Regions from separate parts of the Herminiimonas glaciei genome, predicted to be linked through region 1. Evidence: predicted binding sites of a transcription regulator. Region 1 holds the regulator's gene; each other region holds the start of a gene.
The links. Region 1 encodes sigma-54, which starts transcription at its own class of promoters, with help from an activator protein. Its sites were predicted from a motif close to TGGCANGNAANCTGCTTT; they were not measured.
Positions count from the first base shown of each region.

Region 2: ACFQPC_RS10590 (ammonium transporter) is a predicted target of sigma-54. The motif match lies at 6,732-6,749, and genes of this name have one in related genera.
Region 3: ACFQPC_RS17835 (CmpA/NrtA family ABC transporter substrate-binding protein) is a predicted target of sigma-54. The motif match lies at 4,989-5,006, and genes of this name have one in related genera.

Region 1 is NZ_JBHTBU010000002.1:623,003-633,139, forward strand. Features, by position in the region: gene ACFQPC_RS13805 (pilus assembly protein) at 54-3,548, shown strand; gene ACFQPC_RS13810 (hypothetical protein) at 3,564-4,187, shown strand; gene hpf (ribosome hibernation-promoting factor, HPF/YfiA family) at 4,267-4,620, opposite strand; gene ACFQPC_RS13820 (RNA polymerase factor sigma-54) at 4,724-6,196, opposite strand; gene lptB (LPS export ABC transporter ATP-binding protein) at 6,215-6,955, opposite strand; gene lptA (lipopolysaccharide transport periplasmic protein LptA) at 6,957-7,511, opposite strand; gene lptC (LPS export ABC transporter periplasmic protein LptC) at 7,557-8,153, opposite strand; gene ACFQPC_RS13840 (KdsC family phosphatase) at 8,150-8,689, opposite strand; gene ACFQPC_RS13845 (KpsF/GutQ family sugar-phosphate isomerase) at 8,689-9,717, opposite strand; gene ACFQPC_RS13850 (monovalent cation:proton antiporter family protein) at 9,839-10,137, shown strand, end outside.
Region 2 is NZ_JBHTBU010000001.1:2,345,153-2,355,289, forward strand. Features, by position in the region: gene ACFQPC_RS10550 (bifunctional diguanylate cyclase/phosphodiesterase) at 1-1,705, opposite strand, end outside; gene ACFQPC_RS10555 (CobD/CbiB family protein) at 1,833-2,789, opposite strand; gene ACFQPC_RS10560 (CoA pyrophosphatase) at 2,910-3,578, opposite strand; gene rplS (50S ribosomal protein L19) at 3,846-4,232, opposite strand; gene trmD (tRNA (guanosine(37)-N1)-methyltransferase TrmD) at 4,345-5,094, opposite strand; gene rimM (ribosome maturation factor RimM) at 5,121-5,660, opposite strand; gene rpsP (30S ribosomal protein S16) at 5,688-5,939, opposite strand; gene ACFQPC_RS10585 (TM2 domain-containing protein) at 6,245-6,595, shown strand; gene ACFQPC_RS10590 (ammonium transporter) at 6,805-8,253, shown strand; gene ACFQPC_RS10595 (hypothetical protein) at 8,250-8,639, shown strand; gene ACFQPC_RS10600 (acyl-CoA dehydrogenase) at 8,646-10,137, opposite strand, start outside.
Region 3 is NZ_JBHTBU010000003.1:262,589-272,725, forward strand. Features, by position in the region: gene xerD (site-specific tyrosine recombinase XerD) at 1-165, shown strand, start outside; gene ACFQPC_RS17805 (hypothetical protein) at 256-600, shown strand; gene ACFQPC_RS17810 (endonuclease/exonuclease/phosphatase family protein) at 615-1,598, opposite strand; gene ybaK (Cys-tRNA(Pro) deacylase) at 1,635-2,126, shown strand; gene plsY (glycerol-3-phosphate 1-O-acyltransferase PlsY) at 2,439-3,044, shown strand; gene tsaD (tRNA (adenosine(37)-N6)-threonylcarbamoyltransferase complex transferase subunit TsaD) at 3,085-4,113, opposite strand; gene ACFQPC_RS17830 (ANTAR domain-containing response regulator) at 4,217-4,861, shown strand; gene ACFQPC_RS17835 (CmpA/NrtA family ABC transporter substrate-binding protein) at 5,194-6,417, shown strand; gene ntrB (nitrate ABC transporter permease) at 6,427-7,353, shown strand; gene ACFQPC_RS17845 (ABC transporter ATP-binding protein) at 7,400-8,206, shown strand; gene nirB (nitrite reductase large subunit NirB) at 8,249-10,137, shown strand, end outside.

The DNA of each region.
Region 1 (10,137 bases):
TTGGTGCCTTCAAGTTTTCACCGATCCGGCATTGCAGTACAGGAGAAAGTTTCATGAAGAAATCTTGTTTGCTTCGCATCCAGAAGTTTTTGCTGCTGATGGCATTGGCGACATGCCTGGGGACGGTGGCGTATGCTGCGGTGACTGACATTTCAGATACGCCGCTGGCTTCCGCATCCAACAGCATCGTCAAACCGAATGTCATGTTCATTCTTGATGATTCCGGCAGTATGGCCTGGAGTTATCTGGGTGACGATGTGTATAGCAAGGGCTACGTCAACAAAGTCGGATATAGGAATTCGATTTGTAACAAAGCCTATTACAACCCGGCAGTGACTTACGTGCTGCCGGTGTATGCAGATGGTACTCCCTATCCGGCGCCGGCTTTTACAGCTGCGTACTATGATGGATTTCGCAACAATTCTGTACAAGTCAATTTGAGTACGGGTTTTATGGCGTGGCGTTCCAGTTCCAGTAGCCCGAGGACACCAACCGGTTATACACAAGACTGTACCAGTGGTAATGATTCTTGTGATCCGAGTAGCGGATCGGATCAAATTTCCAATAGTCAATCGGCTGCTTACTATTTTGTTTATAAGGGTAGTCGGTCAGCAAATCTTGGCGATAATTCCAGCAATGACCATTGCAAAAATGGGAACAGTAATTACAGTTCGAACTGGACCAAAGTGGTTGTCAGCGCGACATCCGGTGCCGGAAATACAGACGAACGTCAAAATTTCGCCAACTGGTTTAGTTATTACCGCACCCGTATGTTGGCAATGAAGACTGCTGCCGGCCTGGCTTTCAAGAGCATTAATGATAATTATCGTATCGGCTATACCACCCATAGTTATACCGGTGTTAGTGCATCGAGTTCCAGCTTTCTGAAAATTGACGATTTTACTTATGCATCAGATGGAACCGGACACAAGAACAAATGGTATGACAAGCTTTATGGCGCAGGAACATCAGGAGGTACACCCCTGCGCACCGCGCTGTCCAAGGTCGGTCGCATATATGCAGGGAAGCTGCTGACCGGAGTTAATGATCCGATTCAATATTCTTGCCAACAGAACTTCGCTATTTTGGCGACAGATGGATATTGGAATGGTGGGGCCGGTTATCAAATGGACGGTTCCACTGCGGTTGGCAACCAGGATGGCGGAACGACGGCGCGGCCCATGTTCGATGGCTTAAGTCGTAGCGATACACTGTCTGATGTTGCGATGTATTACTACCAGACAGATTTAAGAGCGGAAGATGATCTTGGTGCCTTGGGCATTAAAGTTGGTAAAAACAATGTGCCAGGTTCCGGTGCTGACGTGCAGCTACAGCAGCATATGACGACCTTCACCCTGGGCCTGGGTTTGAACGGAACATTGAATTATTCTGAAAACTATCTGTCCGGCGGTTCCAGTGATTTCAATGCAATTACCGCGGGTACCAAAAACTGGCCGGCGCCGAAGGCGGATGATCCGACCGCAATTGATGATCTTTGGCATGCTGCGGTCAATGGTCGCGGTACTTACTTCAGCGCACAAAATCCTAATTCACTGATTAGCGGACTGAGCAAAGCATTGGCCGGCGTTAGCGCACGTACCGGTGCTGCTGCATCAGCTGCGACCAGTAACCTTGAACCGGTGGCAGGAGATAACTTTTTGTTTGTTGCTTTATATCGGACCGTCAAGTGGGATGGTGATTTGCAAGCCAGGACGATAGATCCAAGCAACGGTTCCATATCGACCACCCCGCTATGGGGCGCGCAGGCCGAATTGAATAAAAAAGTGTCCGCCACGACAGATACCCGGACCATTTATACCTTTGACGCGAGTGCCACCAATAAGTTAAAGAGCTTCACCTGGGATGCCTTAACTAATGCGGAAAAAACCTATTTCAAAAATACCTGTACCAATAATCTTTTGTCGCAATGTCCTGATCTGACCAGCACCCAGCGTGATGCAGTCGATGTCGGCGATACCCTGGTGGCGTTTCTTCGTGGACGCACCGGCAACGAAGATCAGACCGGCAATGCCAATCCCTTGTTCCGGGATCGCGAGCACGCTCTGGGCGACATGATAGGCGGGCAACCGGTATATGTGAAACGACCAACCTTTAACTACCTGGATGCCAACTATCTGGAATTCAAGGAGGTGACCCAGGCCAATCGTTTAGCCATGGTTTATGCTGCCGCAAATGACGGGATGTTGCATGCTTTTGAGGCAACGACCGGACTCACGACTTCCGGTAGTGAAAAATGGGCATATATCCCACCTATCGTTTTACCTAACCTCTACAAACTGGCCGACAAGAATTACGCCACCAAGCATCAATACTATGTTGATGGCTCCCCCACGATTGCCGATATTTGTCCTAATGCGCCGACCAGTACCTGTACTGCGGGCGAGTGGAAAACGATTTTAGTTGGCGGTTTGAACAAGGGTGGCAAGGGTTACTACGCGCTGGATATCACCGACCCGGACAATCCCAAGGCGCTATGGAATTACAGCGTCGCCGATGATGCCGACATGGGCTATAGCTTCGGCAATCCGATTATTGCCAAACGCCGTGACGGGACTTGGGTGGTAGCCATTACTTCGGGCTATAACAATACCGGCGGTGACGGCAGGGGGCATTTGTATTTGCTCAACGCAAATACCGGTGCACGCCTGGAAAAACTGAATACCAACGCGGGTAGTGCCGGTTCTCCGAGTGGGTTGGCAAAGATTAATGCCTGGGTTGACACGGCGGTCGACAATACCGCCAAGCGGTACTACGGTGGTGACCTGTTGGGCAATGTATGGCGCTTCGATACGGAAGATATCATCCTTCCTGCCGGTAAGGAGGCAACGCTACTCGCGGAGCTTGGTAATGTTTCGCCTGCCGGTGTGCAGCCAATTACCACCAGACCTCTTCTGAGTGAAATTTCGGTAGGTGGTAACAATTATGCAGTCGTCACGGTCGCGACCGGACGTTACCTGGGTGATACCGATCGTAGTGATATCAGCCAGCAGTCCGTTTATGCATTGAAAGACACCTTGGCGGAAACCGGTTTGGGACAGGTGCGGGCACCGGATGTATTGGTGCAGCAGACGCTCACAACAAATCAGGCGGGCACAGAACGCACGACCTCGTCGACAGCTGTGGACTGGAATACAAAATCCGGCTGGTTTGTAGACCTGAATCCAAACAATGAATCACCTGGCGAACGGGTCAATGTCGGAATGCAGCAACAGCTGGGCTTGTTGACAGTTGCAGGTAATGTACCGGAACAAAATGCCTGTACCGTTGGTGGTTATGCCTGGTTGTATTTCTTTGATTACCGGACCGGGCAGTACTCGATGAACTCAACCAATCAAATGGCTGGACGTCGTTTGACAGGCAATGCTTTGGTCGCGGGTATTACGACCATACGACTGGGTACCGGGAAAACCACGACACTGGTGACTGATACCGGTGGTGTACTGAATAATGAAAGTAATCCGCCGCCACCACCGGATTCCCTCAAAGGTGCGCGTCGCGTCTCCTGGCAAGAGTTGATTGTTGATTAGTGTCCGTCAAATGTAATGGCGCAATATTTCATGAAACTGGCGCGACGCCCTTGTGAGTTGTCGGCAGGCTTGCTTGCAGTGCTTGCACATATATTATTGGTCGTCTATTTCGCGACCGCGACGGTGGGTAATTCTGTTGCAGGGGCGATGACACAGCGCGTGGTGGACGTTGCATTGCAGGAGGGACGGGCGAGTATTCTTGCCGTTTCGCAGCAAACCTCGTCTGTTGTCAGGAAGAGTGTGGAAGTAGCACGGGAAGCAGTTGCGGCCGCGCCCATATTGCCGCATCTGCCTGACGCCAGCTTGCGCGGCCAACATTACTTTGCGTCAAGCGAGCTGACGCAAAAACCTTTGGTCGCGGTCGATATTCCGGAAAATTTTGCCTTACTGGTGCCGGGGGCACCTGATCAAGTGGCGGTTTTACGCTTGTTAATAAGTGAATACGGGGATGTCGACCAGGCGCTCATTGAAGATACTGTGGTGCCGCTTGATACGGAAGAGATATTGTCCGCCACTTTCAAGAAAGTAAAATTTCATCCCGGCGAAATCAATGGACGTACAGTCAAAAGCCAGCTCAGGATCGCAATCCGCCTGGGTGAAGAAGTCACTGCAGCCAGCAATGAAATAGGCCTGCGATGACGCAGCAAGCGGACACAAAAAAGGGCGCAATCTGCGCCCTTCATTTCATCCGGCCGATTTGCCCGGCCTTGCCTTTAGCTTAAGGCGTTACAGCGTCTGACGCATCCGGCAATCGTTTGATCGCATCGTGTTGATGGTCTTGCTGTTTGGTTTTGTATTTGATCACTTGTCGATCGAGCTTGTCGATCAGTGTATCAATGGCAGCGTATAAATTATCTGCGATACTTTCCGCGTGCAGATCCTTGCCTCTCACTCGCAAGTTAATTTCCGCCCTTTGGCGTTTTTCTTTCTCGGGAAGATTGTCTACAGTCAGGATGACTGCAATATCGATAACGTGATCAAAATGTCGTTTGATGCGCTCCAATTTACCTTGTACATATTCGCGGATGGCGGGGGTCAATTCGAGGTGATGTCCACTGATTGTGAGATTCATACAGTGCTCCTATGAAAGTCACTGGAGGTTATGCGCGTCTTGTTAAGTGACTACGCCGAACACAGCAACGTATAACTACAACAAAAACTACAAAGGACGATATCTACAACGACTTGCGCAGATTGACCGGTGGGATCTTCAGGGCTTCGCGGTATTTTGCTACTGTCCGTCGCGCTACCACCATGCCTTGTTCTGCCAGCATGTCGGCAATCTTGCTATCAGAGAATGGAATTTTCGGGTCTTCAGCTCCTATCAATTGTTTGATCAGTGCCCGTATCGCCGTCGACGAAGCTTCACCACCGGCTTCTGTTGCGACATGGCTGCCGAAAAAGTATTTCAATTCGAACATCCCGTGGGGAGTCAGCATGTACTTCTGGGTGGTTACACGTGAAATAGTACTCTCGTGTAGACCCAGTGTATCAGCTATTTCACGTAAAACAAGCGGTCTCATTGCGACCGCACCGTGCGAAAAGAAGTTCCTCTGACGTTCAACAATTGCCTCTGCGACACGCAGGATGGTGTCGAAGCGCTGACGCATATTCTTGATTAACCATTTTGCTTCTTGCAACTGGGAACCAAGCGATGCCTCGCCCTTGCTTTGCTTCAAAATGTTGGCATACATGCTATTAACGCGCAGCCGTGGCATCACGTCGTGGTTCAGCATGACTTGCCAGCCGCTACGGGTACGTTTGACGATGACGTCAGGCACCACATAGTCGGAAGCATCCGTTGCAAAAATGGAACCTGGATGCGGATTGCATTGCTTGATGATGGCTTGTGCTTCGCGCAAGTCTTCGTCATCGCAATCCAGTGCCTTGCGCAATTTGTTGAAGTCGCGCTGGGCGAATAGCGGCAAGTGATTTTCCACGATGGCGAGGGCCATGCGGCGGGTCACCATTGCCACTTTGGGCATACGTTTGATTTGCAGTGCCAGGCATTCGGCAGCATCACGCGCACCTACGCCCGGTGGATCGAAGCTCTGCAACATTTTGAGAGAGATCTGCAGTTCTTCCAGTTCGATCTCCAGCTCTTCCGGCAGGCGGGCATGGATTTCTTCCAGCTCTTCTTCCAGATAGCCATTGTCATTCAATGCATCAATGATTAACTCAAGCAGCGCACGGTCGCGGTGTTCGCGTACGGTAACGCGCATTTGTTCGAGCAGATGCTCACGCAAGGTTGTTTCATGCGCTTCGAGTTGCGGGCGGGCATCATCGTCCTCCGGGGCCTTGGAGGTGCGTGCTACATCGTCGAAACTCCATTCGCTGTCACCGCTTGACGCTTCCGGCAAATCGGGCGCGTCGGAGCCGCCTTCGCTATCCGGGGTTTGGGGGGTATTGGCTTCGATGCTGGCGCCTTCCGGCGTCGTGCCGCTGGCACCGATGGCACCGTCAGCCAGCAGGCGTACTGCATGATCCAGCGGATCATCGGTACGTTCCAGCATCGGGTTGTCGGCAAGAATCTGTTCCAGTTCCTGATGCAATTCAAGAGTCGATAACTGCAGCAGGCGGATCGATTGCTGCAGTTGTGGCGTAAGTGCCAGGTGTTGCGAGACTCGTAGTTGCAGGGATTGCTTCATAGATGTTTTTTCTTCCGCTTACATGCGGAAATGTTCACCTAAGTAGACGCGCCGTACCGATTCATTGGCGATGATGTCGTCCGGTCGTCCGCTGGCCAATACCGCACCCTGGTTAATGATGTAAGCGCGATCGCAGATGCCCAGTGTTTCGCGCACATTGTGATCGGTGATCAGCACGCCGATGCCACGTTCTTTGAGGAAACGCACAATGCGCTGGATTTCAATCACCGCGATAGGGTCGACACCTGCAAACGGTTCATCGAGCAGGACGAAACGCGGATTGGTCGCCAATGCACGGGCAATTTCGACCCGGCGGCGTTCACCACCGGATAGCGACATCGCCTGGTTTTCGCGCAGCTTTTCAATTTGCAAATCGGCCAGCAAGGTGTCCAGGCGCTGTTCCAGTTGCGACGAGTTCAATGCCTTGCCGTTGACGCGCTGCAATTCAAGCACAGCGCGGATATTGTCTTCGACGCTGAGCTTGCGGAAGACCGATGCTTCCTGCGGCAGGTAGGACAGGCCGAGTTGTGCGCGCTTGTGGATAGGCAGGCGCGAGATGTCGACGCCATCCAGTTCGATGCGGCCGGCATCAGACGGTACCAGGCCCACGATCATGTAGAAGGAAGTGGTCTTGCCGGCGCCGTTAGGGCCGAGCAAACCGATCACTTCGCCGCTTTCAACTTGCAATGCGACATCGCGCACAACCTGGCGCGCGCCATAGCTTTTCTGGAGTCCGTTAACGATCAGCTTGCTAGACATCTTATTTTGCCTTTGTATCTGCGGCACGCGGTTGGATTACGGCCTTGATGCGGCCGGCACCTTGTTTGCTGTCGCCGCTTGACGTGTTATGTACGGTAAAGAATTCAGCGCGTGTGTCGTAGGAGATGAATTCGCCTTCGACTTCATCGGTGGGCTTGCCGTTTTCCAGGCGACGCATGCGGGCCTTGGAAAACAACTTCATGATTTCGGCCTTGTCATCGTATTCAATGCGTTCAGCCTGGCCTTCTATCCATTGGTCCGGACCGCCATCGCGCTTTTGCTTGAAGTTAGCCAGCGTATCGGAGGAGCCGTATAGCGTGATGAATTGATAGCCGGCCGGGTCTTGCTTGACCACCATCTTGTTGGCTTTCATCAGGATGGTGCCGCGGGTTAACACGACATTGCCGGTGAAGGTGTTGATCTGCTTGATGTCGTCGTATTCCATTTTATTGGCTTCGACATTGGTGGGCTTGGTGGCATCGGCCTTTTCGGCAAAGGAGCCGACCGTTGTGCCCAAGCCGCAGAGAACCAGAAGTACGGAAAGGAAGCGTTTCATGAAAGTTCTCTAAATGAATGCGTCGGATAAAAATCGTCTATGCGCTTAGCGCGGATGTGCGGCTTGATACTGCGCATTAACATTGCTGGATAAATTGAATTCGCCGGTTGCATTATTGGCGAACATACCGCTGCCGTTCAATGTCGATGTGCCGACTTTGATATCGACATGCTTGGGCGTCTTCATGATCTCATCATCCGGCAGGATCAGCAGGTACGAGGTCTTGAGCTGGAAGTGCTGTGAGCCCGCTGCCGGTGGCCGGTCGATCAGGACGTTGTCATACATATGCACTTCGGTATTGTCCTTTTCCACCAGGGCGCGCTCCGAGCGGCTGACCATCGGTTGTCGCCCCTTGCTGAAGCTGTACATGACCGGCTTCTGGATCTGGTAGGAATTATCCAGTGGGTAATGCTTCATCTCGGTGCCGGTCAGGTTATAGCGTGCAGTGCCATCCTTGCCCATACGGACAAAATTGAATTTTTCTGCATAGAAGTCAGGTTCGCTGCGTTGTTTGGCCGGCAGTGTTTCGTCGGTTTGGCGACGCATGACTTCGACCAGCCAGAAACTGCCGAATGCCAATGCCGCACTGAGTGCAATCAGTACGACCAGGCGCACGGTGTTGGTGGGGCGCAGCGCTTTCATGCAAGATACGGCGCCAGTGCCGCCTCGTAGTTGCCTTGCGCGCGCAGGATGAAGTCACATAGTTCGCGTGCTGCTCCGCGGCCGCCGCCAGCCTGGGTCACATAATGCACGCGTGAACGTACTTCTGCATGGGCGTTCGGCACGCTGGCGGCAAAGCCGACGCGCATCAGAATCGGCAAATCGATGACGTCGTCGCCGATGAAGCCGCAGGCGTCTGCCGTGGTATTCGTTTGTGTTAACAGCTGTTCAAAGGCGCTGCGTTTGTCGTGTATGCCCTGGAACACATGGTGTATGCCGAGATCGCTGGCACGGCGCAGCACGATAGGTGACTGGCGTGCGCTGATGATCGCGGTCGAGACACCGGATTGCTGCAGTAATTTGATGCCATGCCCGTCGAGCACATTGAAGGTCTTGCTGATTTCGCCTTCCGGACCAAAGTGCAGGCTGCCATCGGTCAGTATGCCGTCCACGTCAAAAATCATCAGCCGCACATTGGCGGCACGTTGGCTGGCGACGGTGTCCTTGGGCGCGCTCATCAAATTACTTTCGCACGCGTCAGGTCATGGATGTGCAATGCGCCGACCAGTTTGCCGCCGGCATCGGTGACCAGCAACTGGTTGATGCGATAGGTTTCCATCATATCAACCGCGGCGACCGCCAATTGATCCGGATGAACGCTGCGTGGATTCGCGTGCATGACTTCAGCAATCGAGAGCTTGGAGAAATCCTGCTGGGTTTCAATCAGGCGGCGTAAGTCGCCATCGGTAAACACGCCAATGGCACGGCCTTCAGCATCGACTACCGCAGTCATCGCCATGCCTTTCTTGCTGCTTTCCAGCAGCGCAGCGTACAGCGTCGCGTCCTTGGCAACGGTAGGGATGGCTTCGCCGGTGCGCATTACATCGCGTACATGTGTCAACAAACGACGACCGAGGGCACCGCCCGGATGCGAGCGGGCGAAATCTTCTTCGCCAAAACCGCGCGCATCCAGCAGCGCCACGGCGAGCGCATCGCCGAGTGCTAGGGTGGCGGTGGTGCTGGCGGTCGGTGCCAGGTTGAGCGGGCAGGCTTCCTTGTCGATATGGACGTTCAAATGAACGTCAGCCTGTATCGCCAGGTTGGAAGCGTCGTTGCCGGTAATGGTAATCAGGCGTGCGCCCATGCGTTTGATGGTCGGCACGATGCCGAGTAATTCGCCGGCTTCGCCAGAATAAGAGATTCCGATCAGGACATCGTCGGCGGTAATCATGCCAAGGTCGCCATGCGATGCTTCCGCCGCGTGCACGAAGAAGGCCGGCGTACCGGTCGAAGCCAGTGTTGATGCTATTTTGCGTGCGATATGCCCGGATTTGCCGATGCCGGATACCACCACCCGGCCTTTGCAATTCAACAGCAGGGTGACGGCCTGGATGAATTGTTGGCTGGTCTTGCTGGTGATGCGTTCTTTTAGTGCGAGGATGGCGTCTGCTTCGATTTGCAGCGTGTCGCAAGCAAATTGCAAGGCGCGCGCGGTGCTTTGGGCATCAAAAGTTGCCGGTGGGTTTGGGGCATGGGATACACTCATGCTCGAAAGTATAAACGAATTCCTAAAGCAAAAAACCTGCCAGACGTAACAAAAGTGTGGTTTGATAGTTCTGTTCCGATTTGTCACCAAACCAGCACCTTACTTCAGTCGTTTCCTCACTATGCTTTCCCCATTAGAACTTACGCTACTCTTGCTTGCGGCTGCGGTATTGGGCGTGGTGGCCTTCCGCATGATGCACTTGCCGCCGATGCTGGGTTACCTGGTGGTGGGGATTTTGATCGGTCCGTATGCGCTCGGCTGGGCCGAAGATAATGCCACGACCCATGCCCTGGGCGAGTTTGGCGTGGTCTTCCTGATGTTTTCGATCGGCCTCGAGTTCTCCCTCTCCAAATTGCTTGCCATGCGGCGTACCGTATTCGGTCTCGGCATGGCGCAGGTCATGCTGACCATAGGTGCCAC
Region 2 (10,137 bases), on a different contig from region 1:
CGAGCGTGTCATTGACGAATTTGAAGCGATCCAGGTCGACGAAGGCAATCCAGATCGGATGGTTGTAGCGATGCGCATAAGAGATCGCCTGGCTCAGGCGGTCGCGTAACAGGCTGCGATTTGCCAGGCCGGTCAATGCATCACGATTGGTTTGGAATTCCAGCTCTGACTCATAGCGTTTGGTCGCGGTGATATCGTACAGCGCGACCACGAAGTGGCTGACTTCGCCGGTGTCATCCTTGACCGGTGCAATATACAAATCGCTCCAGAACAAGGCGCCATCCTTGCGGTAATTACGCAGCACCGCATGCCCTTCACGCTTCTCCAGCGCAATCGAGCGCAACTCTTCTATCCCCGGCTGCTCCCAATCCTTGCCCCACAGGAAACCGATATTGCGACCGAGGGCTTCTTCCGGCGCGTAACCGGTAATCCGTGTGAAAGCCGGATTGACGTATTCAAGCGGATAGTCGGGTGCTACGGCACGTGCAATGATGATGGCATTTGCACTCGCTTCGATTGCGCGTTCACGCAATTGCAATTCATGTTCTGCATGCTTGCGTGCGGCAATATCGGCGATCAGGTCATCGTTGACGGTGCGTAACTGGGCGGTACGATCATCCACCAACAACTGGATGCGGCGCGAGCGATCGACTATCAATTGCAGGTATATCGCCGATGCCACACTCAGCAACAAGCCGACCAGGAAAGCCCACAAGGCGCTGCTGCTATTTTTCAGGAATAGCATGGACGGCGTCGATACCACCATGCTCCAGGTTTTACCGGCGACATCAAAGACATGTTGATAAGCTTCCGGCTGGTCGTAAAACAACCATGCCGGCAAGCCAAAAGCCGTATGGCGTAGATCCGGCTCCAGGCCCTTGCCAAACACCAGGCTTGCCTCGTCGTGCTCGGCACTGGCATAGACGCTGACTTCAACGTCCATATCGATATGCGAAGTCAATAACAAATCATCTGCATCCAGCGCACGCGAAATCAGGTCCGTACTGCGGAATACCGCCGCCGTATCGCCGATCACGGCTGCACGGCGCGATGCGATATCCGGCAACACGGCACCTTCCTTATAGACCGGCATCAGGACGATGAAACCACGCTGCGCGGCACGTTCCTGTATCAGGTGTAACAGGCCGGTAGCCGATGGCTGCCCGGTATCCACCGCACGCTGCATCGCAGCGGTCTGGAAGTGATAGGAATCAGCATCGAAACCGAGTGCAGCCTCATTCCCGGCCATCGGCACGATGTAATCAACCACGCGGTAACGTGCGCGCTCCGGTGCAGTTACCGCTTTGCCGTCCACCATTTCAGTAATCGTGAAATTCGGAATGAATTTACGCATCTCCGCTTCATAGGCGGCACGATCCTGATGCGACAGGTAGCGATGGTAAGCAAAACCCTGGATATAAGGGTTACGCGTCAGCAAAGGCTGGGCAAATGATTTGAATTCTTCGCGGCTGACTATGCCGAAAGTCTTGAACAACTGATTGATATCAGTCAGCACCCGCATCGAACTATCGAGCCCGTCCTGCACTGCTGCTACCCGTACTTTGGCTTGCTGCTGGAAATCAATATCAACCTTGTCATGCTCCAGTCGACGCACCGAGGCAAACAGCAATGCGCTGATCAACAACCCGATGGCAAGCGTCAACAATGCGGAAAATGACACAGAAAAAGCTGCGCGATGACGCATCAATAAAAATTCCCTATGCAGTACTTTTTAAAATCAATATCGAGACCAGCGATCGATCAATATCGAGAAAATGTATTCACTCATAAAAAAACGCGCTGCATAGCGCGCTCTTTTATGTCAGTGGCGCTTAACCCAACCACTTTGCAATTGACAACAGCAAGACCAGCAGCATCCACAACAGCAATGCACGCCATACCAGGCCCACTGTACTTTGCAATGCACGGCTGGACGCTTCTTCGCCGAGCGGTGCTTCGGTTTCGATATTGATCGAGTCGACCATCGCCGCATCGGCCGGGATGACTTCAGCCACGGTTTCGACCGGTGCCCCCAGGCGTATGCCCATCGCGCCGCCACCTGCGGACAGGATGATGCCGATAGCTTCGTCCTGCCAGCGACCGGCGAAATTACGCCATGCGTAAATCGCATCTTCGAAATTACCGACCACGGCAAATGCCGCCGCCGTCAGGCGTGCCGGAATCCAGTCTATCCAGTAAAAGGCTTGCGATGCAAAACGGCCGAATTCTTCACGTTCTGCCATTTTTGGTTCGTTCCAGATACGTGCCAGGTATTCAGCTACGCGATACATCACCGCGCCGACCGGGCCCAACGGCGTCAGGATCCAGAAGAACACGCCGAATACATTGCGGTGCGTGGTGACCAGCGCGGTTTCCACTGCAATGCGCGCGACTTCGCTGACGTCCATGCCGGCAGTATCGCGCTTGGTCCATTCAGCCAGCAGCGAACGTGCAGTCGCTTCATCGCCATTGTTCAGGGCCAGCTGGATAGAGGTGAAGTAATGACTGTAATGGCGGAAACCCAGTGTCAGATAAACTACACCTACGTTCACGATCAAAGCGGCCAGCGGACCAAGCTTGATGCTGATCCAATACAACAACGCTACCGGAATGCAGAAAGCGGCGATCATCAGGGCCCAGGCCAGGCGTCCGTGATGCGCCTGACCGGCGTTGAACGACCCTTCCAGCTTGGCCGCCAGTGCTCGCGCCCCGGCGTAGACCGGATTATCGGCACGCAGCGGTTTTAATTGCTCGATCAATAGCGCAAAGAAGATGGAGAAAAATGTCATTAAAGCGCCTTAATAGTCAGTCAACCCATACGATAACGCAGCACTTCGCGAGAATCAAATAAAGCGAAACATAATAATTAGCGTTACAGCCAAAGTCTGTAAGATCCCGGCGCAAACGACTTACGCCCGGAGGAAATGAAATAGATTGCGCAACATGCCGGCAGTTGCGCCCCAGATGAAAAACCTGTCATACGGCATCACATAAAAGGTACGGTTGCCGGTTACGAATTCTGCGGTACGGCGCTGGTGGTGCATGCCATCCATCAGGAAGGCGAGTGGCACTTCAAACACCTCGGCCACCTCGAACGGATCCGCCTTCACTTCAAACGGCGGCTTGACGATGCCCACCACCGGTGTCACGCGGAAACCGGTGCCGGTGTGGTATTCAGGCAGGGTACCGATGACATCGATATGGCTGCGGCTGATGCCAACCTCTTCTTCGGTTTCACGCAAGGCCGTGGCAATCGCCGACTCGTCATAACTTTCCATCCGACCACCGGGGAAACTGATTTGTCCTGCGTGGTCATTCAGGTGCGCCGCCCGTTGTGTGAACAGGATGGTCGGGCCATTCTCTTCGCGCAGCACGATAGGCAGCAAGACCGCGGCTTCGGTTAAAGGTCCGCTCATCGGACGCACCAGGCGCTCCACCGTGATTTCCGGCGACCATGGCGGCGGATTCAAAAAGCGCGCACGCAAAGCTTCATCCCGCAAGCGATCGGAGGCAACAGCCTCTTCGCCGCCAAGCGAATCTACCGGCAGTAATTCAGGATCAAAATGCAGTCTGGCCAATTCAACTTCCCAATACAAATAATGAATGCGAATCTGTAGGTCGCATCGCCCACAACAAACGTGGACGCCTTGCAAACAGCCGAATACAAGATACAGCTACCTGAATGCAAGTTTGCACTTACATCACTTTAATTGATGTTAAACCCGTCACAGCCTGAGCACCAGATTTAACAATCAAAAAATGCCGCCACAAAACAAAAAAGACACCCGAAGGTGTCTTTTTTGTTACTACCGAATGAATTGCCCGGACGAATCCGATATAAGCAATTATTCCGCCGCTTGTTTTGCTGCAACGCGACGTTGTGGCAGTTTTTCTTTGATACGTGCCGATTTGCCCGAACGTTCGCGCAGATAGTACAGTTTTGCACGACGTACATCACCGCGACGTTTGACTTCGATCGATGCGATCAGCGGGGAATACAGCTGGAACGTACGTTCGACGCCTTCACCCGACGAGATCTTACGAACGATGAAGTTCGAGTTCAAGCCACGGTTACGACGGGAGATGACAACACCTTCGTAAGCCTGGGCACGTTTACGTGTGCCTTCAACTACGTTGACGTTGACGACCACTGTATCGCCAGGAGCGAAGTCAGGGATGTTTTTTGCCAGGCGAGCAATTTCTTCTTGCTCTAATGTTTGGATCAGATCCATTTTTATTACTCCAAAAACCATCGTGCCGGCGCCACGTATTCATTTGCCCGGTAGAGGATGGGGTTACACATTGCAGGGCTTTTACTGCACCCCGCTCGATACAACATACTGCTTACAACATACTGCTCAAAAACTTTTCATCGCTACGTGTCAGCAATCCTGCTTCACGTGCCTTGACGATCAGGTCCGGTCGTTTCCTTGCGGTCGCTTCCAGCGCACGTTCGCGGCGCCATTTTTCGATCTCGACATGATGGCCACCCATCAACACTGCCGGTACCGCTGCACCTTCGTAGACTTCCGGTCGCGTGTAATGCGGACAATCGAGCAAGCCATTAACGAAGCTGTCTTCAACCGCCGATGCATCATCATGCAAGACCCCGGGCAACTGTCGGATTACTGCATCCATCAATGCCATCGCCGGGATTTCACCGCCTGACAGGACGAAATCGCCGAGGCTGATTTCTTCATCGACGCAGCTATCCAGAAAGCGCTGGTCTACTGCTTCATAACGTCCGCACAACAAAACCAGACCCGGCTCTGTCGTCAGCTGCATCACGCGTTCGTGGGTCAATGCCTTGCCTTGCGGCGACAAATACACAACACGGGGTGCAGCCAAACCTTGTTCTGTCTGCCTTGCCTTGGCCGCCTGTACGGCTGCCTCCAGCGGCTTAACCATCATCACCATGCCAGGACCGCCACCATAGGGGCGATCATCAACGGTACGATGCTTATCGCTGGTGAAATCGCGTGGATTCCACAAAGACAATGCACATTTCTTTTGCTCAAACGCGCGTCGTGTAATACCCGACTGCGTGATCGCCGTGAACATTTCCGGAAACAGCGTGACGACATCAAATTGCATCTCGCACACCCCTCCAAACGCGGTGACTAATAGTCCAGTCCCCAGTCCACCGTAATTTTTTTTGCTGTTCGATCAACCGTGATGACAAACTGCTCAACGAACGGGATCAGCAACTCTTGCGGCGCAGCCTTGAGATCAGTCGTTTCAGCAGCCTGCGGTACAGCAACGCGCAAAATAGGATGCGCACCGTTGTCCATCATGTCGCTGACCTGACCCAGGTGTTCGCCCTGCAGATTTTCGACTTCCAGGCCGATCAGATCGACCCAGTAAAATTCATTGTCTGACAGTGCCGGGAAATGACTACGCGGGATCTGTACGGTTGCACCTTTCAGCGCCTCCGCAGCATCTCGCCCTGCCACACCCATCAACTTTGCGACCACATCACCGGTATGAATCTTGGACTGCATCATTTCCACGTCATGGAATTCCGGCTTATCCAGCCACCATGTCTTGGCAGTTAACAATGCATCCGCATCGGCCGAATAGGGTCTGACCCTTACCCAGCCATTCAATCCATACGCACCGGAGATGTAACCAACCAGCACCAAATCTTCAGGAACTTTCATTCCCGATGCCGTTTGATTCGACAAAACTTAAGCGGCTTTTTTGCCAGCTTGTGCAACCAGGCGAGCTACGGTTGGCGACAGTTGTGCGCCGACGCCTTGCCAGTAGGCCAGACGGTCTTGCACAATGCGGACGCTTTCTTCAGCGCCAGACGCCACCGGGTTGTAAAAACCGATGCGTTCAATGAAGCGACCATCGCGGCGATTGCGCGAATCTGTAGCAACAATGTTAAAGAATGGGCGCTTTTTTGCGCCACCACGAGCTAAACGAATAACGACCATAATATTTCCAAAAAGTGTCTGAACACGGAAAAAGCCGCAAATTATAGCCCAAGTAGCGCAGCACCTGCAAGCTGCTTCATCAAGGCTGGCAATATCGGTGTGGCAAATCGGGCAATCAGGCATTTCCACAGGGGAAAAGCTTTTGCGACGCGCTATCCATCTGCCCGTACAATAGGTAAAAACCGGGCCAGACAGATAATATTTTGAGTAAAACGCTGGGTTTCGCTGCATTTTCACACGTTTCTCATCAAGAAGCGCTGTTTTCAAGCCAAATTTGGCCTTTTTAATCGAGAAATAGCAGAAATATGCCAAATTCGCACAAAAACAAAACCCTCAGCACGCTGCTGGCCACCCTTTTTGGCGGTCTCGGCCTGCATCGCTTTTATCTGTACGGCAAAAAGGACTTATGGGCCTGGGTGCATATCATTTGCTTCCCTTTCTCAATTTTTGCCGGTTTCATAGGCGCTCTGGTCATCGGCCTGACGCCGGATGAGAAATGGGATGCGCAACACAATGCGCATTCGGGCCGCACTTCGGACTCCGGCTGGGCCGTCATCGTGCTGGTAGTGCTGACCTTTGCGCTCGGCTCAACCGCCCTGATTGCCACCATCGCGCGCGGCTTCGACCTCTACCTGACCGGCGGCGCATTCGGCTGAAATCCGGCAGGACCATCCTTTTGCACTGCCCCAGCGCAGTGCAAACAACGTAGCGGGTGAGCAGCACTAGTGCGTCACCCTCCCGTCCATCGCACTTGCACCTCTGTTAATCCTCCTCTTGCACCTGTTAATCGCATGGCACGTATAGTGCTTTTGTGAAACTCGCCATGGCACCGCCAATGGTTCAAACAAGTCTTCAGGGGAGTTTCATGATCATACGTTCCGCGTCCTCCGCATATATTGCGCTGGCTTTGGCCGTTCTCGTTTCCACCCTTTTATTCAATAACGCATCCGCGCAAAGCACAGCGCCGGAAAGCGCGACCACCAGCAACGAAGTTCAGGCCCCGCCCCTGACCATGCCGATGATTGCGGAGCCGACTGCAGTTGCGCCGGAGCCCGCCGCCGAAGAAGCCCCCTTGACCAAACCCACCGTCGTTGATGCGAGCAAAATCAGCGCCGGTGATACCGCCTGGTTACTGGCGTCAACCGCCCTGGTGCTATTCATGACCATCCCCGGCCTCGCCCTGTTTTATGCCGGCATGGTGCGCAAGAAAAACGTCCTGGCCACGATGGCGCACAGCTTCGCCGTCACTTGCCTGGTTACCGTGATCTGGGTCGTCATCGGTTACAGCCTGGCCTTCACGCCCGGCTCTCCTTATATAGGCGGATTGGATCGCGTCCTGCTCAACGGCATGGAATTCGCGAAAGAAGCAGGCAAGGTCAGCGTCAGTGAAATCGCACCGACGATACCGGAGAGCGTCTTCATCATGTTCCAGATGACCTTCGCGATCATTACGCCGGCGCTGATCACCGGTGCCTTCGCCGAACGCATGAAATTCTCCGCGCTGCTGATGTTCATCACGCTGTGGTCCATCTTTGTCTACGCACCGGTGGCGCACTGGGTGTGGGAACCGGGCGGCTGGCTGGCAACCCGTGGTGTGCTGGATTTTGCCGGCGGTACGGTGGTGCATATCAATGCCGGGGTTTCCGGCCTGGTCGCAGCCATCATCATCGGACCGCGCCTCGGCTTCGGCAAGGAACCGATGCCACCACACAACCTGGTGCTGACGGTGATCGGTGCCAGCATGCTGTGGGTCGGCTGGTTCGGCTTCAATGCCGGTTCCGCAGTGGCGGCCGACGGACGCGCCGGGATGGCGATGCTGGCGACGCAAATCGCGACCGCAGTCGGTGCTTTGGCATGGATGCTGATCGAATGGCTGCGTCGCGGCAAACCCTCGGTACTCGGCCTGGTGTCAGGTGCGGTATCCGGCCTGGTGGCAATCACGCCTGCGTCCGGCTTCGTCGGCGTCAGTGGTGCACTCGTCATCGGTGCTGCCGCCGGACTCGCCTGCTACTGGGGAGCGACCACACTTAAATCCAAACTCGGTTACGACGATTCACTGGATGTATTCGGCGTGCATGCGATTGGCGGCATCGTCGGCGCACTGCTGACCGGTATCTTTGCGGTGGAAAGCATAGGCGGTGCACAAAGCAGCTTCGGCAACCAGGCCTTTGGTGTCATCGTCACCGTGGTCTTTTCGGCAGTCATGACGGCCATCATCCTCGGCATCGTCAGTGCCCTGGTCGGCTTGCGCGTGACACCGGAAGCGGAACTCGAAGGGCTGGATCTGGAACAACATGGCGAGCACGTACTATGACGGAAGAACACCATTCACGTGCCGAGCTGGAAACCCATGCCTTTGCCTTGATGGGTCGGCTGCATGTGAACCTGAGGCGGCAGAGCGGGCGCGTGATCGATATCGAATACATGCGTATCGATCCCGCTTACTGCCGCTACCTGTTGAAAATGGCTTCGTTGTCGACCAGTGAAGAAGTACAGGAACTGGGACAGAAATTGCAGGAAGTGTTTTTTGGCGAAGAAGGTTTATTCGTCCGTACCGAACCGCGCCAGCCCCTGCTGGCACGGCTGCAGGAGCCGGCACCATCCGCTCCTGCACCCGCTGCGACAACACCGACAGCCACACCAGCCGCAACAGATAATGCCGACCCCGTCGACCGCGGCTATATAGGACGCCTGCGCTAAGCCGGCTCAGAACTGTGATTCATCCAGCGCCAATACGCCTGCGCTGCCGCCGGTAATCGCGCTGCGATAAGCGCCGGCCTGCGACAGGAAATAATCAGCAAAAAAACGTGCAGTCGCAATCTTGGCCTGATAGAACTTCGCATCACCGCTACCGGCATCCAGCTTCGCTTGCGCAATCAACGCTGCACGTCCCATCTGCCAGCCGCACAGCACAATACCGGCCAGCTTCAGGTAAGGCACGCTGCCGGCGAACACGCCTTTGATATCGGATTGAATATTCGCTACAACATAGGCGACCACATCTTCCAGCGCCGTCGAGGCCGCCGCCAGGTGTACACCGATTGCCTTCAGGTCCGGCGTGGCTGCGCGCGCCAGTTCCGATTCGGTGGCGCGTACTGCGGCAATAATGCCGCGCGCCACCGCGCCCCCATCACGTACGGTTTTGCGGCCAACCAGATCATTCGCCTGGATCGCGGTCGTGCCTTCATAAATCGTCAGGATACGCGCGTCACGATAGTATTGCGCCGCACCGGTTTCTTCGATGAAGCCCATGCCGCCATGGATTTGCAAACCGGTCGATGCGACATCGATGGACATCTCGGTCGACCAGCCCTTGATGATGGGCACCAGGAATTCGTAAAAGGCTTGTTGCGCATCACGTACTTTTTCATCGCTGTGATGATGCGCAATATCAAAGGCGGATGCGCCGACATAGGCCAGCGCACGCGCTGCCTCGATCTGCGCCCGCATCGACATCAGCATGCGTCGTACATCCGGCTGATGGATAATCGACACCGCAGTCGCCGAACCTTCGAGGTCTTTCGATTGCACACGGTCTTTCGCATAAGCGACGGCCTTTTGATAGGCCCGTTCCGCCACGCTAATGCCTTGTATGCCAACCGCGAAGCGGGCCGCATTCATCATGATGAACATGGTTTCCAGGCCGCGATTCTCTTGCCCGATCAGGGTCCCGATAGCGCCACCGTGATCACCGAATTGCAGCACTGCGGTCGGGCTCGCCTTGATCCCCAGCTTGTGTTCAATCGAGACGCAGAACGCATCATTGCGTGCGCCCAGCGAGCCGTCTTCATTGACCAGGAACTTCGGCACCAGGAATAGTGAAATCCCCTTCACCCCTTCCGGCGCATCCGGCGTACGCGCCAGCACCAGGTGGATGATGTTTTCCGCCATATCGTGTTCACCATAGGTGATGAAAATCTTGGTGCCGGAAATCTTGTAAGTACCATCGCCTTGCGGCACCGCGCGCGTACGCACCAACGCCAGGTCGGAACCCGCTTGCGGTTCGGTCAGGTTCATGGTGCCGGTCCATTTACCGGCGATGAAATTGGGCAGGAATTTTTCTTTTTGCTGATCGGAGCCGGCCGTCATCAAGGCTTCAATCGCGCCATCGGTCAACAAGGGACACAAGGCAAACGACAGGCTGGCCGAGTTCAGCATTTCCATGCATGGTGTCGCCACCAGCTTGGGCAAACCCTGG
Region 3 (10,137 bases), on a different contig from region 1:
ACGCTGCGCCACGCCTTTGCCACGCACTTGCTGAACCATGGCGCAGATTTACGCGTGGTCCAGCTTTTGCTCGGGCACTCTGATATTTCCACCACGCAAATTTATACCCACGTCGCACGTGAACGCCTGAAACGCCTGCATCAAATGCACCATCCGCGCGGCTAGGCTGCAGTCCCTCGTATTTGGCTGAATTTATATTGGGATGCAAAGAAAGGGCATTGTGCCGGCTTGCCCGTAATTGCCGGATGTTGGCAGATGTTTCATTTTGGCAATATGGTTCCCGGGCCGCAGTTCCATGACGTAAAGGGTGGCGGCATGCTAGCATTCGTCCCATTGATGGGTGCGATGGCAGTAGCGTTGCGCCCAGCTGCCCACCTTAAACAGAACATCCACTCAAAGAGCGACCACTTGGCTAAACCTAATTTCCAGTACGAAAAGCGTCAAAAAGAGTTGGAAAAGAAAAGAAAAAAAGAAGAGAAGCTGAAGCGCAAACAGGAAAAGGGCAATACTCCTGACGATGGCGTGGAAGCCGGCGATGCAGATGATGCCGAGACCGATGCTACTGATGGTGGCGACGACGCTGCCGCAGCAGACAAGTAATTCCCGCTGCGTCTTTAATCAGGCAGCGACTCTGCCTTGTCATGCAGCAGGATGCGCGCCAGGACCAGGCCGTGGTCCGACGCATAAGCCTGCCTGAACGTCATATGGTCATTCAGGTACATCACTTCGATGACCTCACCCAGTGCTACCGGCGAGCCCGGATTGAATTCTTCTGATACCAGGATGTGATCGATAGTCTCGTAGCTATTGTCGTGGATATGCGTATATCCGACATCGCGCAAGACATCGCGTCGTGACTGGATGCGGTAACTTTCAAACAGTCGGTCGTCGACCCCGTTCAATGGATATTTGCCCAGCCCCATGACCATCTGGGTCGGGATCGCATCGGCGACGTCGTTGAAGTCACCCATGACGACGATGGGTTTGCGTTGCACCTGTTTTATATCGGACAGCAAATGGCGCAAGCCGAGCGCATCGGTACCGCGTCGTATCAGTGAGCGCAGCATCGCGATGCCGGTCTGGTCCGGCAATTCATCTTCGAGGTCGTTGCGGTAGTCCGGCAGTTTGGATTTCAGGTGGCAGACAAAAACATCCACCGCCAGGCCGTTCGCGGCCTGGATTTGCGCATGCAGGATAGGGCGGGTGAACTGCGTGACCGGATGGGCGACACCGGGCAGCGTGATCGATAAATGATGCGGCAATTCGCGGAAAACCGTGGCACCGGTCAGCACCGGCAAGCGTGAAATCAGCGCCACGCTGGGCGTCAGGTGGTCGGCGGCAGGGTCGGGATCGTAGCCCAGTTGTTGCGCATCCCGGTATTTCTCTGTTTTCGCCAGTACATCCTTCAAGGCCTGTTGCGAAAAGATCTCCTGCAAGCCGATGACGTCGGCATCCAGCCTATCCAGTTGTTGCGCAATCCAGCTAATCTTGGCATCGTATTCCTCGGCGGAATACGGAATCTGGTCTTCATAGTATTTCATGCCCGGCAATGCCAGATTGCAGACATTGAAGGTGGCAAAGCGGAGTTCTTGTTGCATAATGTGCTCCAAATTTTATAGATGAGCGTAACACGCATGGCCAAAAAAGAGCATATTTCCGAAACGCCGGCGACCCAATGGTTGCGTCGTAACGGGATAGGTTTTTCTGAACACCCTTACGATTATGAAGAACATGGCGGAACCACGGTTTCGGCACAAAAACTGGGGGTCGATGAACACCATGTGGTGAAAACGCTGGTGATGCAGGATGAGGCGGCCAAGCCGTTGATCGTGCTGATGCACGGGGACCGCAAGGTTTCGACCAAAAACCTGGCGCGCCAGATCGGTTGCAAATCGGTAGAGCCGTGCAAGCCGGAAGTGGCGAACCGGCATTCCGGTTTCCTGATCGGCGGTACTTCACCTTTCGGCACGCGTAAACAAATGCCGGTTTATGTCGAGCAGAGTATCCTTGCGCTGGAACAGATTTATATCAATGGTGGTCGGCGCGGTTACCTGATCGGTATCGCACCGCAGGTGTTGACAGACAGCCTGGCGGCCAAGCCGGTGCAGTGTGCGCTCGAAGAATAATGATTGCTATCGCGCAGGCGATGCGGAAATACCAGAACTCATTTCATAAATATCCGTGAGATGCGTTCTTACCAAAAGCGGTGCTGGCAAGGCGTGCGACGCGTCGCATAGTGGCCTATGCGCAAGGAGCACAACGCGGCCAGCGCCGCTTTTGGTAAGAACCCGGAGGGAACGGGCTATTTGGGCGTATTGCTGCGTTGTGCCGCTTGCCAAGGGGACCACCCTTGGCGGCGCGACACGCCTTGCACTACCTCCCAAATAGCCGCGTTCGCACTCGCGGATATTTGTGAAATGAGTTCTAGAAAGGTTGGTATGAATACAGTTTTATTTGCCCTGGGTGCTTATCTGATAGGCTCGATTTCATTTGCCGTCGTGGTCAGCAAATGCTTTCGCCTGGCTGATCCGCGCAGCTACGGCTCGAAGAATCCGGGCGCGACCAATGTGCTGCGCAGCGGGAACAAGAAAGCCGCGATCCTGACTTTGCTCGGCGATGGTGCCAAAGGCTTTCTCGCCGTGTGGCTGGTCAAGCACTTCGGCCCGGCCTACGGTGTGCATGAAAACGGCGTGGCGCTGGTGGCAATTGCAGTCTTCCTTGGTCACCTGTGGCCGGTTTTCTTCCGCTTTGTTGGTGGCAAGGGTGTTGCGACCGCACTCGGCGTATTGCTGGCATTGAATGGCTGGCTGGGCCTGGCGACCCTGGTCACCTGGCTGGTGATTGCCTATGCTTTCCGCTATTCGTCACTGGCAGCCTTGATTGCGGCCATCTTTGCGCCTTTTTATTACGGCTTGTTGTTCGGACCGGATGTGATTTTGCTGGCGGTGCTGGCGATGAGCATCCTGCTGGTCTACAGACACAGCAAGAATATCGGTAATCTGTTAGCAGGAAAAGAAAGCCGCCTCGGCAGCAAGAAGAAATAAGCTTGCCGGTACCCCGTGCGGGATACCGGCCAGCATCCGTTCAGATTTCGCGGATGCTATCCAGCGGCCAGCGTGGCTTCACATTGAAAGCGTAATCGCGCTTGGCTGCAGCGGGATTCAGTTGCAAACGCATCGCTCCGGCGAATGCAATCATCGCACCATTGTCGGTGCAAAATTCCAGTTCCGGATAAAACACCTTGAAGTGTTTCTTCGCCGCCGCGGCATTCAGCGAGGCGCGCAATTGCTGGTTGGCGCCGACGCCGCCGGCTATCACCAGGCGTTTCAGGCCGGTGTGTTTCAGCGCGGTCACGCATTTGGCCGTCAATACTTCAACGATGGCATCGACGAAGGCACGGGCGATATTGGCCTTGTCCTGTTCGCAGATATTCGTCGTGTGATTTTTGACGACCGTCAACACTGCGGTCTTCAAGCCGGAGAAGCTGAAATCCAGGTTCTTCGAATGCAGCATCGGACGCGGCAGCTTGTAGGCCGTCGGATCACCGAATTCAGCCATGCGTGAAATCGCCGGGCCGCCCGGATACCCCAGGCCCAACAGCTTGGCCGATTTATCAAAGGCTTCACCGGCCGCGTCATCCAGTGTTTCACCCAGCATCGTGTATAGACCGACGCCGTCAACCCGCATCAATTGTGTATGACCGCCGGACACCAGCAGGGCGATGAAAGGAAATTCCGGTGGTTCGCTCGCCAGCAGGGGCGACAGCAAATGGCCTTCCAGGTGATGGATGCCCAATACCGGTTTATCCAGTGCCAGGCCGAGGCCGCAGGCGACGGATGCACCGACCAGCAGCGCACCGGCGAGGCCGGGACCTTGTGTATACGCAATCGCGTCTATCGCATCATGCCGGATGCCGCTTTCGCTGAATACCTGGTCCAGCAATGGCAGGGCGCGGCGGATATGGTCGCGCGACGCCAGTTCAGGCACCACGCCACCGTATTCCTCATGCATTTTCACTTGTGAATAAAGGGCGTGCGCAAGCAAGCCGCGTTGTGTGTCATACAACGCCAGACCCGTTTCATCACAGGAGGATTCGATACCGAGAACAAGCATGGGGATAAAGTTGCAAAAAATATGCAACATGTGGTGTGATTCTTGCGTGGATTGTAGCTTATTCTGATGCAAGACCCCATCCACGATTTTTATAGATTGCCGAATGACTAAGATTTCCCAGCCAGATTTGCACTCATTGCGCATCGTAGTCGTCAATCCGGTCGCACCGGAAGGCGAACTCGATGAGCAGGCGCTGGCGCAGGATGAGCGCACGCGTGCCTTGCGCATCGGTTTGCTGGAAGCCGGCTATAACATCATCGCGTCGTTCCCGGCCGACCTGCATTTGCCGGAGCGGGTCGCGCAATTGCAGCCGGACATGATCATCATCGATGCCGAATCCGATGCACGTGACGTGCTTGAGCATGTGGTGATGGCAACGCGCAATGCGCGCCGTCCCATCGTCCTGTTTACCGAAGACAAGGCCAAATCCAGCATGGAGGCGGCGATGGCGGCCGGTGTCTCGGCCTACATCGTGGCCGGCCTGCAATCTGAACGGATCAAGCCAGTGCTGGATGTAGCGCTGGCGCGCTTCAACGCCGAACAAAAATTGCTGACCGAGTTATCGGATACCAAACTCAAGCTGGCCGAGCGTAAAACCATAGAACGCGCCAAGGGTTTGCTGATGGAGCGGCACAAGATTTCCGAAGACGAAGCCTATATAAAACTGCGTCGCATGGCGATGGACAAGAACCTGAAATTGTCCGAGCTGGCGCAACGCGTACTGGATATTGCCGACCTGCTGGGCTGACACGTCAGCTGAAGTGCTGCACCAGTAAGTCATTACTCCTCTGCACTGAAGTAATGCGCCGCACAAAAAGAGAGCGTTTTAAGTGCTCGGTTTGCATCGCAAACATCTGAAAACAGCCTGATCGCGCTGGCACACCAATTGCTAAACAGTAGCTAGTACCAACGAAGGTGCTACGAACAAATCATTACTCATACCAATGGCGGTAAGAGTAATAAGGACAAAGACGTCCGTGTCGCATGAGCTTTGCTTGTGCCGGCCCGGGCGTCTTTTTTTTGTGCTTATCAGAACCGCTCTTCGAGGAAATCATGACAACGAACGACAGGAAAACCAATATGACACGACGCACAATCTTGAAAGCGGGAGCAACCATTACTGCGACCGCCTTTAGTGGTTTGGCTACGCAAGGCGTGTGGGCGGCGGGTTCTGATAAGCCTGAAAAGGAAGAAGTAAAGATTGGTTTCATTCCACTGACCGATTGTGCTTCGGTGGTCATGGCTTCGGTCATGGGCTTCGATAAAAAATACGGCATCAAGATCGTGCCGACCAAGGAAGCATCGTGGGCCGGCGTGCGCGACAAGCTGGTCAATGGCGAGCTGGATGCGGCACATGTCTTGTATGGCCTGGTGTACGGCGTGCATGAAGGCATAGGCGGCGCGAAGAAGGACATGGCTGTCCTGATGGGCCTGAACAATAACGGGCAGGCGATTACCCTGTCGAAAAAGCTGGCCGAAGGCGGAGCGATTGACGGTCCCGGCCTCGCCAAGCTGATGCAAATGGAAAAGCGCGAATACACCTTCGCACAAACTTTCCCGACCGGCACCCATGCGATGTGGCTGTATTACTGGCTGGCGACCTACGGCATCAATCCATTGAAGGATGCAAAAGTCATCACCGTGCCGCCACCGCAAATGGTGGCGAATATGCGTGTCGGCAATATGGATGGCTATTGTGTCGGCGAACCATGGAACCACCGCGCCATCGTTGACGGCATCGGCATCACCGCCGCGACCACGCAAGACATCTGGAAAGACCATCCGGAAAAAGTACTGGGCACTACTTCGGACTGGGTCGCAAAAAATCCGAACACTGCGCGCGCCTTGACGGCTGCGGTGCTGGAAGCCGGTCGCTGGATCGATTCCTCGCTGTCGAACAAAAACAAAATGGCAGAAGTCATCGCCGCCAAGTCCTATGTCAACACTTCAGTTGATGTCATTAACCAGCGCATCCTCGGCCGTTATCAAAACGGTTTGGGCAAAACCTGGGATGACCCTAACTACATGAAGTTCTATAACGACGGCCAGGCGAATTTCCCTTACCTGTCGGACGGCATGTGGTTCATGACGCAGCACAAGCGTTGGGGTTTGGCTAAAGGTGAACCGGATTACGCCGGCACGGCCAAGTCGGTCAACCGTATCGATTTGTACAAGGAAGCGGCAACGCTGGCGAATGTGCCTGTGCCTAAGAGTCCTATGCGTTCCTCCAAGCTGATCGACGGCGTGGTGTGGGATGGCAAGAACCCGAAAGCGTACGCCGAATCATTCAAGATCAAGGCTTAAGGAGTCACCATGAGTGCAATCATGCGCCCCGCAGAAAACGCGCCCATCTGCGCTACGACAGAAACGGAAGTCAGTATGAAATCAGAATCCGCAGATGCGGCCGTAGCTGCCCGCGCCGGCGTGGTGGTGGAAGCGGCCAAGCCAAAGGTGAAGTGGTCGTCCAAGCCGCTGTTGCTGGCGGTACTGCCACCGATACTCGGCATGGTCTTCCTGGTGCTGGTATGGGAAATCATCTCAGCCAAAAGCAGCGGTATTCCATCGCCGCTGGTGACTTTCCAGTCTGCGCAGGCGCTGTTTGCCGATCCTTTCTATAGCAATGGTCCGAACGACCAGGGCATAGGCTGGAACATCCTGGCTTCGCTCAAACGTGTCGGCATGGGTTTCGGTATGGCGGCACTGGTGGGCATTCCGCTGGGCTTCATGATCGGCCGTTTCAAATTCCTGTCCGGCATGTTCAATCCCATCATCAGCCTGTTGAAACCAGTATCGCCACTGGCCTGGTTGCCGATCGGCCTGCTGGTATTCAAGGCTGCTGATCCAGCCGCGATCTGGTCCATCTTCATTTGCTCGATCTGGCCCATGATCATCAATACCGCAGTCGGTGTACAACGCGTGCCGCAAGACTATATGAATGTCGCCAAGGTATTGAAGCTGTCGGAATGGAAGATCGTGACCAAGATCCTGTTCCCGTCAGTACTGCCTTATATGTTGACAGGTGTACGCCTGGCGATCGGTACCGCATGGCTGGTGATCGTGGCGGCGGAAATGTTGACCGGCGGCGTCGGTATCGGCTTCTGGGTATGGGATGAGTGGAACAACCTGAACGTACCGCACATCATCATCGCCATCGTCGTTATCGGTGTCGTGGGTTTGATCCTCGAACAAATCCTGGTCGGTATCGCCCGTGCCTTTACCTATGAAGATGTAAAGAGCTGATCAATTCGTCGCAATGCAACAGTGCCATACAAATACAGGAACCATCATGGATAGCATCAACAGCAAGTTCATCGATATTCAACATGCGGAAATGTCTTTCAGCACCAAGAAGGGGATCTTCAATGCGCTGACCAACGTCAACCTCACCGTCAGCAAAGGCGAATTCATTACGCTGATCGGTCACTCCGGTTGCGGCAAATCGACCTTGCTCAACCTGATCGCCGGATTGACGCAAGCCACCGGCGGCATGTTGTTGTGCGGGAACCGGGAGATAGCCGGGCCGTCGCCGGAACGTGCTGTGGTGTTCCAGAACCATTCCCTGCTGCCATGGCTGACCTGCTATGAAAACGTCTACCTCGCGGTCGAACGTGTTTTCAGTGCGACTGAAAGCAAGGCGGAGCTGAAGGCACGCACCCGCGCCGCACTGGCGCTGGTCGGCCTCAGCCATGCCGAGCAAAAGCGTCCGAATGAAATCTCCGGTGGCATGAAGCAACGCGTTGGTATCGCCCGCGCCTTGTCGATGGAGCCGAAAGTGCTTTTGATGGATGAACCATTCGGTGCGCTGGATGCGTTGACACGTGCCCACTTGCAGGATGAATTGCTGAAGATCGTGGCCGCCACCGGTTCCACCGTCGTGATGGTGACGCACGATGTGGATGAAGCGGTCTTGCTGTCGGATCGTATCGTCATGCTGACGAATGGCCCGTCCGCCACCATCGGCGAAATCCTCGAAGTGAAACTGGCGCGTCCGCGCGAGCGCGTGATGCTGGCGCAGGATCCCTTGTATTCGCAATACCGTACGGCAGTGCTGGAGTTCCTGTATCACCGTCAATCGCATCCGGCTGCGGCGTAAGCACCACAAGAAAAATATCCGGAAGAATTCAGGAGAAGCATGATGAAAAAAATGAAGCTCGTAATGATAGGCAATGGCATGGCCGGTGTGCGCACCCTGGAAGAGTTGCGCAAGATTGCACCGGATGTGTACGAAATCACTGTATTCGGTGCGGAAGCCTATGCCAACTACAACCGCATCCTCTTGTCGCCGGTACTGGCCGGTGAGCAAACCATCAAGGACATCATGCTCAATGATGTGGATTGGTATGCGGAAAATGACATCACCCTGCATTTGGGTAAAAAAATCGTCGAAATCGATCGTATCAAGCGCGTGGTGATTGCCGACGACGGCACGATTGCGCCATACGACCGGCTGTTGATGGCAACCGGCTCGAATCCTTTCATGCTGCCGATCCCGGGCAAGGACCTGGAAGGCGTGATCTCGTATCGCGATATCCAGGATACCAACGCGATGATAGAAGCGGCCAGGGTACACAAACAAGCCATCGTGATCGGCGGCGGTTTGCTGGGCCTGGAAGCCGCCAATGGTTTGAAACTGCGCGGCATGGATGTCACGGTCGTGCATTTGCCGGCAACCCTGATGGAGCGCCAGCTGGATGAAGCGGCCGGCAAGATGCTGCAAAAATCGCTGGAAGACCGCGGCCTGAATTTCCTGTTGGGCAAGAATTCGCAAGAAATCATCAGTGATGCCAACGGGCGTGTACAAGCGCTGCGCTTTACCGATGGCAGCGAAGTGCCGGCACAACTGATCGTGATGGCAGTCGGCATCCGCCCGAACACCACGCTGGCTGAATCCGCCGGCCTGTATTGCAACCGCGGCATTGTCGTCAACGACACAATGCAAACCTATGATCCGCGCGTCTATGCAGTCGGTGAATGCGTGAATCATCGCGGCACGGCGTATGGCCTGGTGGCGCCATTGTTTGAGATGGCCAAGGTTTGTGCGAATCACCTGGCGAACTACGGTATCGGTCGTTACCAGGGTTCGGTCACATCGACCAAGCTGAAGGTAACCGGCATCGACCTGTTCTCCGCCGGTGAATTCCTCGGTGGTGAAGGTACCGAAGAAATCCTGCTGTCCGATCCTATCGGCGGCGTCTACAAGAAACTGGTATTGAAAGACGACAAGCTGATCGGTGCCTGCCTGTATGGCGATACGGTAGACGGTAGCTGGTATTTCAACCTGCTGCGCGAAGGCAAGGACATCAGCGAGATACGCGACACCCTGATGTTCGGCGAAGCTAATACCGGCCGTCCCGGCGATGTCGGCCACGAAGGCTTCAGCAAGGCTGCGGCGATGCCGGACACTGCCGAAGTCTGCGGCTGCAACGGCGTGTGCAAAGGCACCATCGTGAAAGCCATCAAGGAAAAAGGTTTGTTCACGATAGAAGACGTGCGCAAACATACGAAGGCGTCGGCATCCTGCGGTTCATGCACCGGCCTGGTCGAACAAATCATCATGGCAACCGCCGGCGGTGATTACTCGGCATCGAACAAAGCCAAGCCTATGTGCGGCTGTACCGACCATACGCACCAGGAAGTACGCGATGCGATCAAGGCCGAGAAATTGCTGACGGTTGCAGGTGTCATGGCGCACATGAACTGGCGCACCCCCAACGGTTGCTCCAGCTGCCGTCCCGGCATCAACTATTACCTGATCTCCACCTGGCCACATGAAGCCAAGGATGATCCGCAATCGCGTTATATCAATGAACGGGCACACGCGAATATCCAGAAGGACGGCACCTTCTCGGTCATCCCGCGCATGTGGGGCGGTGAAACCAATTCATCGGAACTGCGCCGTATCGCCGATGTGGTCGACAAGTTCAAGATTCCTACCGTCAAGGTCACCGGCGGCCAGCGTATCGATTTGCTGGGTGTGAAGAAAGAAGACTTGCGCGCAGTGTGGCAAGACCTCGGCATGCCATC